DNA from 3 places in the Enterococcus sp. DIV0756 genome. Region 3 is predicted to be linked to each of the others. Evidence: a T-box and tRNA genes for the amino acid it is inferred to sense, from the RefSeq annotation. Region 3 holds a T-box; the other regions hold tRNA genes.
The links. A T-box is a leader RNA that pairs with one kind of tRNA and senses whether it is charged. The one in region 3 lies ahead of leuS (leucine--tRNA ligase), so its partner is inferred to be a tRNA-Leu.

Region 1 (3,280 bases), 2.8 Mb from region 3:
AAGCTGCAAACGAATCACGTGTATTACTTGTTGAATAAACCAGCAGGTGTTGTAACTGCGAAAAAAGACAGCAAGTTTCAAACAGCAACCGAACTGGTAAAAGAGGAAGAACGCCCAGCTGATTTATATCCAGTTGGACGTTTAGACCGCGACACAACAGGGTTATTGTTCTTAACTAATAATGGGCAACTAGGGTACGACCTTCTGCAGCCAGCTGCAAAAGTCATAAAGACCTATAGGGCTACAATCAATGAAGCCGTGACGCTTGAGGATGTGAAGGCTTTTGAAAAAGGGATTGTTTTCAACGGAGGGGTACGTTGTCAGCCAGCGTATTTAGAGATAGTGCATTCAGAGCCCGACAACTCAGAAGTTTTGCTGATGATTAAAGAAGGAAAGTTTCACCAAGTCAAAAAAATGTTTTTGGCTTGCGGGAAAAAAGTAACGCGTTTAACACGTCTAGCGATGGGACCATTAAAGTTACCAGAAGATTTAGCAGAGGGAGAATATCGTTCACTGACACTTGCTGAGCTGCAACAATTAAAATCATATTTTAGATAGAAGGTTTGAAGATGGGATACGAAACAATTTTATTTGATATTGATGATACGTTGCTGGATTTTAAAGCAGCAGAAGAACAGGCGTTAAGCTGGCTGTTTCAAGATATGGGTGTAGAGCCATCCTTAACAGTAAAAAATCATTACAAAAAAATGAATCAGGCTTTTTGGCGTGATCATGAAGCGGGACTACTTTCTCGTCAAGAATTGCTTGATAACCGATTTCGTTTATTTTTTGAGCAATACGAACGAGAAGTGGATGGACCAGAAACAGAGGCACGCTACCGCCACTATTTGAATCAGGGACATCAATTGATAGCGGATAGTTTGGAAGTGGTAGAAAACCTGAGTTACAAAAAGGATCTTTACGTAGTGACTAATGGAGTATCCGCTACACAACACCAACGTTTAACAAAATCTGGCTTAGCGCCCTATTTCAAGAAATTCTTTATTTCTGAGGAGATGGGTGTTCACAAACCAATGAAAGAATTCTTCGATATCGTATTTAGGGAGATTCCAAAGCTGGAGAAAGAAAAAACGGTGATTATCGGCGATTCTTTAACATCAGATATTAAAGGTGGCCAAATCGCTGGGATTGATACGATCTGGATGAACCCTTCTGGAAATGAAGCGAAGGAAATCAAACCAACCTTCCAGATTAAAAAACTAACCGACCTCTATCAGATTTTGGAAGATTTTTAAGTTTTTTATAGCATTTTGTTCATGTTTCGCTATAATAGGACTAATGAAAAACGAAAGAGGTTTTACTTGCATGAAAAACAAGCCGATCATTATTGGTGTAACGGGCGGTTCAGGAAGTGGAAAAACAAGTGTCAGCCGCGCGATCTACAATCGGTTTCCCGATCATTCGATCATGATGCTGGAGCATGATTCTTATTACAAAGACCAAAGCGGTATCAGCTTTGAAGAACGATTAAAAACGAACTATGACCATCCGTTTGCGTTTGATACGGATTTATTAATCGAACATTTAAAGGATTTAATAGAATATCAATCGGTGGAAGTGCCGATCTATGATTATGTAGCTCATACACGCAGTGATGAGGTTTATGTCCAAGAACCAAAGGAAGTCATTATATTAGAAGGAATTCTAATATTAGAGGATGAACGTTTACGTGATATGATGGATATCAAGATTTATGTCGATACGGATGACGATATACGAATTATTCGTCGGATCAAGCGGGATATGAACGAACGCGGTCGAACCTTGGAATCGGTAATCGATCAATATCTGACAGTGGTAAAACCGATGTATCATCAATTCATCGAGCCAACTAAACGTTATGCAGATATCATCGTACCAGAGGGTGGCGAAAATCACGTAGCGATTGATTTGATTGCAACTAAAGTAGCAAGTTTTTTGAATCATGAGTAAAAGAGCAAGACAGAAATTTTTCTGTCTTGCTCTTTTAGCGTATCTTGTTATGCGGCCGAGAAGACTCGAACTTCCACGGTATTGCTACCACTAGCGCCTGAAGCTAGCGCGTCTGCCAATTCCGCCACGACCGCAATTAAAGTACCTTTTCATTTTAGCACAAAAATTAAAATGCGCCATAATAATACTGATCATAATAAAAAATCCCGACTCATTATAGAGAGTCGGGAGAAAATTAATTATAAATAGTATTTTTTAGCAACGGTTAAATCATCGTTTAAGTCATAAACAAGTGGTTGACCTGTTGGGATTTCTAAGTCCATGATGTCTTCGTCAGAAATACCTTCGATGTGTTTAGCTAATGCACGTAAAGAGTTACCATGTGCAGCAACCAAAACAGTTTTTCCGTCTTTCAAAGCAGGAGCGATTTCGTCTTGCCAGAAAGGTAATGCGCGTTCCAAAGTAACTTTCAAGTTTTCGCCACCAGGGATATCGCGAGGGTCTAACATTGCGTAACGACGATCTTGAGCTGCAGAACCTTCGTCAGTTGCTTCCATTAATGGAGGCAATACATCGTATGAACGACGCCAAATATGAACTTGTTCATCACCATATTTTTCAGCAGTTTCTTTTTTGTTCAAGCCTTGTAATTTACCATAATGACGTTCGTTTAAGCGCCAAGATTTTACAGTTGGTACCCAAAGTTGGTCAGATTCTTCAAGAATATAGTTACAAGTTTTGATCGCACGAGTTAAAACAGATGTGTAAGCTACATCAAATTCAATTCCTGCTTCTTTGATTTTACGGCCGCCTTCTTTTGCTTCTTCGACACCTTCTGGAGCCAAATCAACGTCTGCCCAGCCTGTAAATTGGTTCAATTTGTTCCATTCACTTAAGCCGTGACGAGAAAAAACTAATTTTGGCATAACATTCTCTCCTTTTGAAATTTCTGAAATTTTCAATTCCTGATTCATTGTACAATGTTTCTGCCGTGATTTCCATTAAATTGAGTGTGTTTTTTATCAAAACACAAGCTTTAAAGGGATTTTTTTACTAAATCTTTGGAACTTCCAAGATTTTAGGACCTTCGGGTGTGCCAACGATTACACGTGAAATCATGTCAATGAACAATCCATGCTCTACAACTCCGACACACGTATCCAGTTCTGCGGCTAAAGCGTGAGGATCGTCGATGACTTCTAAATGAAGATCAATGATGTAATGACCACCATCTGTAGTTAGCAGTTCGTTAGTATCCGTCGTCCGCCACGTTGGTTTGTATCCCTTTGATTCAAACAGGCGAAAGACATTATGACTGCCAAATGGG
Region 2 (3,280 bases), 1.5 Mb from region 3:
ATCTAAATAACCTTCACCTTTTACACCAGAGTTTAAAAAGAATTTGTCAGCATAAATAAATGTTTTCATTGTGAGCTCTCCCTTTTTTCTTAGTACCTTAAAGTTACTCCTGAATCCACTATAAGTCAAGAATGGTGTAGACCATTTACAAATCTTTTATCTTTTCCAAAGCACGTAGCATTTTCCGATAATTGATCAACAAATGAATCTCATCACGTGCTTCTAACATAAGAACTTTTAGTTCCAAAAGCTCCTTCAACTTGTAGTAACTGCATTGCTGACGATTCCATTTCAGCCCCATATCCACAACCTTTTCAGCTAAATCCAGCCGGTCCTGCTTCACTAAAAAAGTTCCATAGTTCACAAAGAGGTTGCTTAATTCACTCCGTTCGGAATAATCCGCCATCATCGTTTTGAATAATTCAAAGCTTTGATTGTAGTAACTATGTGCGTCATTCACACGCCCTAAGACTGAGCTCATTTTACCAGCAAAACTTAAAAGTAAAATACGACTATCAAAATACCCATCGTATTTTTTGGATACACAGATTGCAAGTCCTTGAGTGACAAACGCTAAAGCGGCTTCCGCGTCTTCATCAATAAAGTAGGCACATACTCCTTTGAAAAAGCAAGCTAGCTGACGATCCTTATCTAGATGAGTGATTTGGCGTTCATCTAAGTAGTCCAACGTTGCACGAATCTCTAAATATTTTCCGATTCGCAAATACATAAACATTTTGTTGAAATACTTACGCAGGAATAATTCCTCTGGGAGAAAATCAAGCATCAATTGGTCGATCGTAATTCCTAATCGATGACAAAGCTGCTGGATCACAATAATATTAGGAATCTCTTCATTGTTTTCGATTCGACTCAAAACACTTTGTGAACAAATCCCTTGAGAAAGGTCTTTTTGTGTCATGCCATGTTCTTTCCTAAAATCTTTTAAGACTTGACCGATCGCTTCCATTACCGTTTCCTCCAAAATATGCAAATTCACATTTTTAATAATTTAATTTTAGCCGATGATGATTTTACAAGCAACTCTTGCGTTCGAAATAGCTAAAATATTTGAATTGAAATGAAAAGTATTGCTGTCAAAAACCGAGTCCAACACTTTTCGCTAAAAAGAAGGAGCTGACCCAAAAGTCTCTGGACTTTCGGATCAGCTCCTTTAACGAATAAACGACGAGTCACAAGCAGCATCTGCAAAACTAAGTCAAAAATTTGAGCAACTGTTTATGACATCTCATTTTTCTTTCTGGATACTGAACAATTATGAGTCATCCTCATTTTAATGCGGCGAATGGGACTCGAACCCACACGAGATCGCTCTCACATGATCCTTAGTCATGCTTGTCTGCCAATTCCAACACCGCCGCGCAGAACCTTATTTATGATACCGAGCTGACGTTAAAAAGTCAATAGTTTAAACAATCGTTGTATCATAAACATAGGTAATGTTGCCCTTAAGTCCCGCAATTCCACGGAAAAACTTCTTGTCTTCTTGTTTGATCCACGCTTCTCTGAATAAAAAGAAATCATCTTTAGTTACTTCGATTTTCTCAATTTCTCCCGCTCTTAACTGGCGAATTTTTTCTTCAAATGGATTCATTGTTCTCTCTCCTTGGTGCCGTTATTTCGTATTGTTTTATCCTGCCATTCATCCAATAATTGTTTTTAAGGAAGCTCATACTAACCCTCTTGAATAAATCTCTACTTCATTGTTGAAAGTTGGACTGGCAAAACAACAGAAGGCTGCCAAAGGCACCTTCTGTCTTAATCGTGAAAATATTTACTGTTTTCAATCTGTGAATTGTCCTCTTGCATAATTCCTCTTAATGAACGATCCAACCGTTGACGTGAATTTTTTCTTTCCATCACTGGAGACTGCTCTTCATTTTCAGACGCAAATAAAATGTAGGATTGAGGTGCTTTTTCCATTCGGCTCATCAATTCTCTAGGCGATATCGCATCTGCTGGTGTATCAGGAATCAAGGAAGAAGGCACATACTTTGGTGCAAACGGTGTGGCACTACGGCCGTTTCGAGCACTTCGAGTGTTAAAGGTCGACTGAGTCGGTTCCTTTGGTTTCCGTTCTTCAAATAAATTTACTTTTTTTGATTCTTTATGATCGTTGTATTTAGGCAAATTAGCTTTATGATGATCCAATTCTCTTCTTGGTTCATCGTCTAAATTAACACGTCTGGTTCGTTTTGGTTTCGGTAGCTGACGTTCAAAAATATCTTTCGCTTCAAGGCGATAACTTGTAATCAAATCATCTTGTCCATCAAATAAGACACGTTGATTGGTTTGTACTATTTTAACACCTGCTTCATCATCAAAAGCAGGAAAGCGGCACTTTTTTCTGGTGTACGTTTGCATAAAATCATCCTCATTGTTCTGATATAGCAATAGTTTAGCATAAAAGCGGAAAAAATGCTTTTTAATTTCCTATGAAACAGAAAAACAGCCGTTTATTCCGCATCATACATGAACAAGCTACCTTTAGGCGCCAGAATTTCACCTTCTAATATCCGATCTAAAACAGCATACTCTCCACGATAAGCACATGGACTTGAAAGTTCGCCAACGTTTAGACTTTGCTCTTGATCAGACAAGTTGATCGCATAGATTACATAGGCATTTCCTGAATAGCGAATGATCCCAAAGATTTGCTGCACTTTGGAATAAAATGGGAAAAATTGGCCATGTTTTAAGACATCGTATTTCTTTCTTCGTTCAATCCATTTCTGACAATTTTTGAATAGTCTTGGATCAATCGATTGCCAAGGGAAAAATTTTCGATTATCTGGGTCCTTGCCACCAGTTAATCCAGCCTCGTCCCCATAATACACACAAGGGATTCCCGGCATCATAAACATCAACCCCCAGGCCTGATCCAAAGCCTCAACAGAACCATCAAGCATCGTTAGAATACGCTCCGTATCATGGGTACCTATATTGTTTAATTGGTTGTAGTAAAAGTCCGCTGGATAATTCTCCTGATAGCGAATCATTTCCTCACAAATATCTTGTAATGAACGCGATTGTTTTAAAATATCCAAAATTTGCTGACGCAACGGGTAATTCATCACTCCCTGCAAATGATCGCCAAAAACATATTTGCGACGAGTATCATATGCAATCTTGTTAGATGCATCTTCCCAGACTTCGCCGATCAAAATCTTTTCTTGATAGGACAACAAATTTTTACGAATACCAGCAATAAAATCATCCGTCAATTCATCTGCAACATCTAGACGCCACCCATCAACCC
Region 3 (3,280 bases):
GTACCAGCGCACCACGACTATCACGGAAGCTTTGGCCCAAGATCATCCCTTGATTATACAATTTTTGGAATGGTTCGTTGGTTGGTACAACACCGATATCGTACAAGAATTTATGCCAGAAACGAACATACAACAAATGCAATACTGCATGCTCGGCACCACCAATATAAAGATCCACGGGCATCCAACGTTTTAATTTATCGTAATCCGCCAGCGCTTCTTTATTATGAGGATCAATAAAGCGCAAGTAATACCAAGAGCTTCCTGCCCATTGCGGCATTGTATTAGTTTCACGACGTCCTTTTTTACCAGTGATTGGATCAACGACATTGACCCACTCTTCAATATTTGCTAGTGGAGATTCACCCGTTCCACTTGGTTTGATATCTGTCGTTTTCGGTAATTCCAATGGCAATTCATAATCAGGAACTAAGCCAGTTGTCCCGTCTTCCCAATGGATAACAGGAATCGGCTCGCCCCAATAGCGTTGACGTGAGAACAACCAGTCACGCAATCGATAGCTGATTTCTTTTTTCCCGCATTCATGTTCTTCTAGCCAAGCCACCATTTGATCGATCGCATCCTGTTTGTTTAGTCCATCCAGGAATTCAGAATTAATATGCGGACCATCGCCGGTGAACGCTTCATTATCTACGTCGCCACCTTCAAGTACAGGAATGATCGGCAAACCAAACGTTTTCGCGAATTCATAATCTCGTTCATCGTGAGCCGGAACCGCCATAATCGCACCAGTTCCGTAAGAAGCTAAGACATAATCTCCAATCCAGATCGGCATTTTTTCCTCGTTTGCTGGATTAATGGCATAAGCGCCTGTGAAAACTCCGGTTTTTTCTTTCGCTAAATCGGTTCGATTCAATTCTGATTTTTTAGACGCTTCTTCAATATAAGCATCCACTGCGGCTTTTTGTTCAGGTGTCGTAATTTTTTGTACCAAATCTAATTCTGGAGCCAGCACTGCATAGGTTGCTCCAAACAACGTATCCGGACGCGTAGTGAAGACAGTAAATGTTTCCTCGCTATTTTCAATTTTAAAACGTACATTTGCACCAATTGAACGACCGATCCAGTTACGCTGCATCTCTTTGATACTTTCTGGCCAATCAAGTTCTTCCAAATCATCCAGCAAGCGATCCGCGTAGGCGGTGATTTTCAGCATCCATTGACGCATTGGTTTACGGATGACATCATAGCCGCCACGTTCACTTTTCCCATCAATAACTTCTTCATTAGAAATAACCGTACCTAATTCTGGTACCCAGTTGACTGGCACTTCCGCTTCATAAGCCAATCCTTTTTCATACATTTGTTCAAAAATCCATTGTGTCCATTTATAGTAATCAGGATCTGTGGTATTTAATTCCCGATTCCAGTCATAACTGAAGCCCAACGCATTAATTTGACGTTTGAATGTCTCGATATTTTTCTTGGTAAATTCTGCAGGGTCATTTCCTGTATCTAGCGCGTATTGTTCCGCCGGCAGACCAAAGGCATCCCAGCCCATTGGGTGCAACACATTGTAGCCTTGCGCCCTTTTCATCCGTGAAATGACATCCGTCGCTGTATAGCCCTCCGGATGTCCTACGTGTAAGCCTTGTCCAGATGGATAAGGAAACATATCTAAGGCATAAAATTTTGGTTTTTCAGGATCATCTGTGGTATTAAAAACATTGTGCTTCGCCCAATATTTTTGCCATTTTTTCTCAATCGCTTTGTGATCGTAACTCATGTTGTTCCTCCTAAATTGAATTATTCGTTTTAGATACAAAAAAATCCCATGAAAGTTCTCAAAACTCTCATAGGACGTTATCAACGTGGTACCACCTATTTTTATCTGTCCAACGACAGACCTCAAAAGAAATAACGGTCTTTAACCGGATCATTCGATCATGCTCCGAGGTAAGTTCGAATGTCTCGCATACACACTCTCAGCACCGTGCGCTCTCTGAAATGCGTTCGTTTCTACTACTCCTCTTCCAAGCAACAATATTCAAAGTAGTTTCATCTTAGCAGATTCCAAAACAATATTCAATTGAATTCCCCTTAAGAAATCACTGAAAAAATTGTCCATTAGTCGAAACATGATATAATACTTCTGTTTAGAAAGGATGAATCAGAGAAAACAATGAAAAATAAATCAATCTATCAATTAATCGGCAGCTTTACCCTGCTGTTTTTTGCGGCACTGTGTTACATCGTCCGTTTTTATCCAGAAACGTTAAATGGTTTTGACCGCGGCATCATCTATGCGGTCCATCAACTCTATCCGCAAATGAACGGCTACTTTTTATGGGTGACAAAATTTGCTAATCCAATTACTGTTGTCATTCTATCAGTTGTCTTTGTCGGTTTATTTTATTTCAATAAGCAAAAAATTACTGCTCTTTGGCTGGCTGTTAATATGGCGTTAATTAGTGGCATTGGCAATCATTTATTGAAACTTTTCTTCCATCGTGCGCGTCCGACACTCTTACCTCATATGGTGACGGAACACAGTTTTAGTTTTCCTAGTGGACACGCAACAGCAAGCACTTTATTATATGGCACATTAATTTTTGTCATGGCTTTATTCTTTAAAGAAAAAAAATCCTGCTTGATTGCTCAGATCATTGTTGGCATATTGATCTTAAGTATTGTAATCAGTCGCGTCTATCTCGGAGTTCATTATCCTAGTGATGTTCTTGCTGGTGTACTTTTAGGGAGCAGCTGGCTGTTATTCACCTATCCTTACTACAAAGAGAAAAAAATCGTTTATGATTTAAAAGCGATTAGGAGAAATTAAATGACCTTTCAATATACTGATGACCCAACCAAACGTTACCATTCATGGAATTACGCCTTACGCCAGCAATTTGGCGGAAAAATTTTTAAAGTTCCAGTCGACGGCGGTTTTGATTGTCCCAATCGTGATGGTACGGTTGCCCATGGCGGCTGTACCTTCTGCAGCGTATCTGGTTCTGGCGATATGATTGTTGCGCCAAGCGATCCGCTGCCTCAACAGTTCCATAAAGAAATCGACATGATGCATCAAAAATGGCCGCACGTCGATCAATACATCGTCTATTTTCAGAATTTTACTAATACCCACGCACCTGTAGAAATCATCCGTGAACGTTTTGAACAAGTTGTCAATCTTCCCGGTGTAGTCGGTCTCTCGGTCGGTACTCGTCCCGACTGTTTGCCGCCAGAAGTGGTGGACTATTTAGCAGAATTGAATCAACGCTTGTATTTATGGGTTGAATTAGGGCTGCAAACAACTTAT

Region 1: it has a tRNA-Leu gene. The T-box ahead of leuS (leucine--tRNA ligase) is inferred to sense a tRNA for this amino acid. The anticodon was not compared.
Region 2: it has a tRNA-Leu gene. The T-box ahead of leuS (leucine--tRNA ligase) is inferred to sense a tRNA for this amino acid. The anticodon was not compared.

The regions. Positions count from the first base shown of each region.
Region 1 covers NZ_JBIOLF010000001.1:193,323-196,602, forward strand. Annotated here, with positions in the region: gene IGI44_RS00925 (16S rRNA pseudouridine(516) synthase) at 1-558, shown strand, start outside; gene IGI44_RS00930 (YjjG family noncanonical pyrimidine nucleotidase) at 570-1,256, shown strand; gene udk (uridine kinase) at 1,327-1,953, shown strand; tRNA gene IGI44_RS00940 (tRNA-Leu) at 2,004-2,087, opposite strand; gene IGI44_RS00945 (2,3-diphosphoglycerate-dependent phosphoglycerate mutase) at 2,193-2,879, opposite strand; gene rpiA (ribose-5-phosphate isomerase RpiA) at 3,007-3,280, opposite strand, start outside.
Region 2 covers NZ_JBIOLF010000001.1:1,532,663-1,535,942, reverse strand. Annotated here, with positions in the region: gene nagA (N-acetylglucosamine-6-phosphate deacetylase) at 1-69, opposite strand, end outside; gene IGI44_RS07435 (helix-turn-helix domain-containing protein) at 146-970, opposite strand; tRNA gene IGI44_RS07430 (tRNA-Leu) at 1,299-1,382, opposite strand; gene IGI44_RS07425 (hypothetical protein) at 1,430-1,615, opposite strand; gene IGI44_RS07420 (hypothetical protein) at 1,780-2,385, opposite strand; gene IGI44_RS07415 (glycoside hydrolase family 13 protein) at 2,478-3,280, opposite strand, start outside.
Region 3 covers NZ_JBIOLF010000001.1:2,989,111-2,992,390, forward strand. Annotated here, with positions in the region: gene leuS (leucine--tRNA ligase) at 1-1,747, opposite strand, end outside; T-box leader at 1,815-2,006, opposite strand; gene IGI44_RS14290 (phosphatase PAP2 family protein) at 2,144-2,800, shown strand; gene IGI44_RS14295 (TIGR01212 family radical SAM protein) at 2,801-3,280, shown strand, end outside.